DNA from 2 places in the Streptomyces sp. R11 genome. Region 1 is predicted to be linked to the other one. Evidence: riboswitches for the same ligand, from Rfam matches in the RefSeq annotation. Region 1 holds a riboswitch; the other holds the start of a gene.
What was found. A riboswitch is a leader RNA that binds a small molecule or an ion and turns the genes downstream of it on or off. The one in region 1 is predicted to bind S-adenosylmethionine.
Positions count from the first base shown of each region.

Region 1 (2,198 bases):
AGCGGGCGCGCCATCAGCTCGGTCACCCGGCCGCCCTGTCCGGCCGCGCCGCCGAGGGGACGGTCGTACATGCCCTTGACCAGGTCGACCCCGGGGTCGGTGAGCAGCGGGCCGACGATCCCGGAGACGAAGTCGGAGGAGAACTCCTTCAGGTCCGCGTCGATGAAGCAGACGATGTCCCCGGTCGTGACGAGCAGGGAGCGCCACAGGACCTCGCCCTTGCCGGGCATGGCCGGGATGCGCGGGAGTATCGCGTCCCGGTGCACCACGGTGGCGCCCGCCGCGGCGGCCACCTCGGAGGTGCGGTCCGTGGACCCGGAGTCGACGACGACGATCTCGTCGACCAGCGGGACCTGCTGCATGAGGTCGTGACGGATGATCGCGACGATGTCGCCGACCGTCTCCTCCTCGTTCAGCGCGGGCAGCACGACGGAGACCGACTGGCCCGTACGCTGTTTGGCGGCCAGTATGTGGTGGAGCGGGCGATCGGTCGCGGACCAGGAGCGGGTGCTCAGCCAGCGCTCGACTTCTTCCAGCACAGTCGGCGACTCCTCACTGTCGTGATCACAGCAGGTAATCGTGTGATCCATCTCGCGGTTCGGACGACTATCTCAACTGTCCTGGCCTTCGGTTACAGTCTTGAACAACGCGGGTGACCATCGCATGTCCGAGGTCGCCCGTAGTTGACAACCGAATACAGCTCATCCAGAGGGGCAGAGGGAAACGGCCCGATGAAGCCCCGGCAACCCTCCAGCCGGTCTCGTGGCGATCACTGTCGATCGTCTCCGCGAGGCTCCCGGCTAGGGAAGGTGCCAAATCCGTCTCACGGCGAGATGCGTCGTGAGGAAGATGAGGAGAAAGGGCCTCGCCTCACATGGCTGTGCAGACTGTTGCAAGCACCACCGACTCCACCGTAGACCTTGGTCCCGCCGCGGCGCTGTCCTGCCGCGAGTGCGGTCACCGGGTACCCCTCGGACCGGTCTTCGCGTGCGAGGAGTGTTTCGGCCCGCTGGAGATCGCCTACGACTTCTCGGCCTACGACACCGAGGAGCTCCGCAAGCGGATCGAAGCGGGCCCCGCGAACATCTGGCGCTATGCGCCCCTGCTGCCCGTCCCGGCCGACGTGGCCACCAAGCCGAACATCAACCCCGGCTGGACCAAGCTCGTCGAGGCCGACAACCTCGCGAACGAGCTCGGCGTCGACGCCGGCAAGCTGTTCGTCAAGGACGACTCCGGCAACCCGACGCACTCCTTCAAGGACCGCGTCGTCGCCCAGGCCCTGGAGGCCGCGCGCGCCTTCGGCTTCACCACCCTCTCCTGCTCCTCCACCGGCAACCTCGCCGGCGCGGTGGGCGCCGCCGCCGCCCGCGCCGGCTTCCGGTCCTGCGTGTTCATCCCGCACGACCTGGAGCAGGGCAAGGTCGTCATGGCCGCGGTCTACGGCGGCGAGCTCGTCGGCATCGAGGGCAACTACGACGACGTGAACCGTTTCTGCTCCGAGCTGATCGGCGACCCGGCCGGTGAGGGCTGGGGCTTCGTCAACGTCAACCTGCGGCCGTACTACGCCGAGGGCTCCAAGACCCTGGCGTACGAGATCTGCGAGCAGCTCGGCTGGCGGCTGCCGGACCAGCTGGTCGTGCCGATCGCCTCCGGCTCGCAGCTCACGAAGATCGACAAGGGTCTGCAGGAGCTGATCAAGCTCGGGCTCGTCGAGGACAAGCCGTACAAGATCTTCGGCGCGCAGGCCGAGGGGTGCTCGCCGGTGTCGACCGCGTTCAAGGCGGGCCACGACGTCGTCCGGCCGCAGAAGCCGAACACCATCGCCAAGTCGCTGGCGATCGGCAACCCGGCCGACGGTCCGTACGTCCTGGACATCGCGCGCCGCACGGGCGGTTTCGTGGAGGACGTGACGGACGAGCAGGTCGTCGACGCGATCAAGATCCTCGCCCGGACCGAGGGCATCTTCGCGGAGACCGCCGGCGGAGTGACCGTGGGTGTCACGAAGAAGCTGATCGAGAGCGGTGTGCTGGACCCGAGCCTCACGACTGTCGTGCTCAACACCGGCGATGGGCTGAAGACGTTGGACGCGGTGGCCGGCACTGGGCTGACTGCGACGATTCGTCCCAACCTGGAATCGTTCCGCGAGGCCGGACTCGGCTAGTCGTTCTCGTCTGCGGGCCGGCGGGGGCTGGTCGCGC
Region 1 is NZ_CP163432.1:4,202,476-4,204,673, reverse strand. Features, by position in the region: gene AB5J55_RS19115 (glucosyl-3-phosphoglycerate synthase) at 1-539, opposite strand, end outside; SAM riboswitch class I at 699-856, shown strand; gene thrC (threonine synthase) at 875-2,161, shown strand.

Region 2 (2,198 bases), 1.7 Mb from region 1:
AGTGGGAGCTGTTCCAGCCCTCGACGACGAAGGAGATGACGCCGACGCGCGGGGCGTCGTCTCCGAAGAGGGAGAGGATCCGGACCTCGGGGACCTCGGCGAGGCCCACGCGGACCTTCTCGATCAGGTACTGCTCCCGGGCCACGAGCGTGTCGAAGCCGGCCTCCGTCAGCGCCTTGCAGGCGGAGGCGATGGAGTAGGCGCCGATGACGTTCGGAGAGCCGGCCTCGTGGCGGGCGGCGCTGTCGTGCCACTCCACGTCGACGCCCCCGTCCGCACGCCGCGACACCTTCCGCGAGGCACCGCCGCCCGCGAGGTAGGGCTCCGCCGCGCGCAGCCAGTCGGAGCGGCCGGCGAGGACGCCGGAGCCGAAGGGGGCGTACAGCTTGTGGCCGGAGAAGGCGACCCAGTCGACGTCCAGGTCACGCACGCTCACCGGGTGGTGCGGGGCCAGCTGGGCGGCGTCGAGCACGATGCGGGCACCGTGCGCGTGGGCGGCCGCCGCGAGCTCCCGTACGGGCCACAGCTCACCCGTGACGTTCGAGGCGCCGGTGACGCAGACCAGGGCCGGGCCGTAGCCCCCTTCACTCGACACAGCGCGGTCGGCGAGGGCGCGCTCCAGGGTCTCGACGGCCTGGCGGGGGGTGCGGGGCGCGTTGAGGTAGGTGACACGGGCGTCACGCCACGGCAGCAGGGAGGCGTGGTGCTCGGTCTCGAAGACGAAGACCTGGCAGTCGGCCGGCAGGGCGGCGGCGAGGAGGTTCAGCGAGTCGGTGGTGGACCGGGTGAAGACCAGCTGGTCGTCGGGGCGGCAGTCGAGGAACTCGGTGACCGTCCTGCGGGCGTTCTCGAACAGGTCGGTGGAGAGCTGGGAGAGGTAGCCGGCTCCGCGGTGGACGCTGCCGTAGTACGGCGCGTAGGCGGCGACGTCGTCCCAGACGCGCTGGAGGGCGGGGGCGCTGGCGGCGTAGTCGAGCGCGGCGTAGGCGACCTCGCCACCGGTGACGAGCGGGACGGTGACATCACGGCCCAGAACGGGCAGGGAGGCACAAACGGACTGGTCGGCGGCAGCGGTGGAGACAGACATGGCGAACTCCCGTGAGGAGCATGCCGACTGAGAGGCATGCGAGAAAGAGAAAAGGGTCTGCGGAGGCGGGGCTCTGCGGCCCTATCGCATTCGCTTGCTCACGGAAGACTCCCTCGAACGACCAGGACCCCTGGTTTCGAGAGGGGCCCGCGCTTGCCGTAGACCTCGCTGCCTACGGCCTGGTCTTCACCCGGGGCACCCCGCCACGGACGGAGGGTTGCCGGACAGTCGGCCGGGGCCTCATGACTGTCACTCATGACCTGGTCCAATATCCTGCCACACGATCTTCAGCTCGCAAGGCGCAGTCCAGGATCCGGACTGCGCCCTGCGTCACATCATGCGGAACTCAGGTGTTGCTGGCCGCCACCCAGAGCTCCAGCGTCCGCTTGGCCGCCCCCGAGTCGATCGACTGGGCCGCCTTCGCCATGCCGAGCCGGATCTGCTCGGTGAGCGGAGCGTCCGTCTGCTCCAACGCCACGAGCGCCGCCGCGGAGTTGAGCAGTACGGCGTCCCGCACCGGCCCCGGCTCGCCGTCCAGCAGCCGCCGGGCGACCTCCGCGTTGTACGAGGCGTCCGCGCCCCGCAGCGCCTCCACGGGCACCAGCTCCAGGCCGACGTCACGGGGGTCGAAGGCCTCCTCGGTCACCTTCCCGTCGCGCACCACCCACACCCGCGAGGTGGCGGTCGTCGTCAGCTCGTCGAGGCCGTCGTCGCCCCTGAACACCAGCGCGGACGAGCCGCGCTCGGCCAGCACGCCGGCGATCAGCCCCGCCATCCGGGTGTCGAAGCAGCCCACGGCCGAGGCGGTGACCCGGGCGGGGTTGGTGAGCGGGCCGAGGAGGTTGAACGAGGTCGGAATCCCGAGGTCCCGTCGTACGCCGCCGACGAACCGCATCGAGGGGTGGAACTTGGCCGCGAAGCAGAAGGTGATCCCGGCCTCGTCCACCACCCGGGCCACGCCGTCGGGCGACAGGTCCAGGTTGATGCCGAGCTTCTCCAGCACGTCGGACGAGCCGCTCGCCGACGACGACGCCCGGTTGCCGTGCTTGACGACCTTTGCGCCGGCGCCGGCGATCACGATGGCGGACATCGTCGAGATGTTGACCGTCTT
Region 2 is NZ_CP163432.1:2,464,470-2,466,667, forward strand. Features, by position in the region: gene AB5J55_RS11245 (aminotransferase class V-fold PLP-dependent enzyme) at 1-1,087, opposite strand, end outside; SAM riboswitch class IV at 1,232-1,348, opposite strand; gene trpD (anthranilate phosphoribosyltransferase) at 1,434-2,198, opposite strand, start outside.
Region 2: it holds a riboswitch for S-adenosylmethionine, as region 1 does, so the genes downstream of both, AB5J55_RS11245 (aminotransferase class V-fold PLP-dependent enzyme) here and thrC (threonine synthase) in region 1, are expected to answer to the same signal.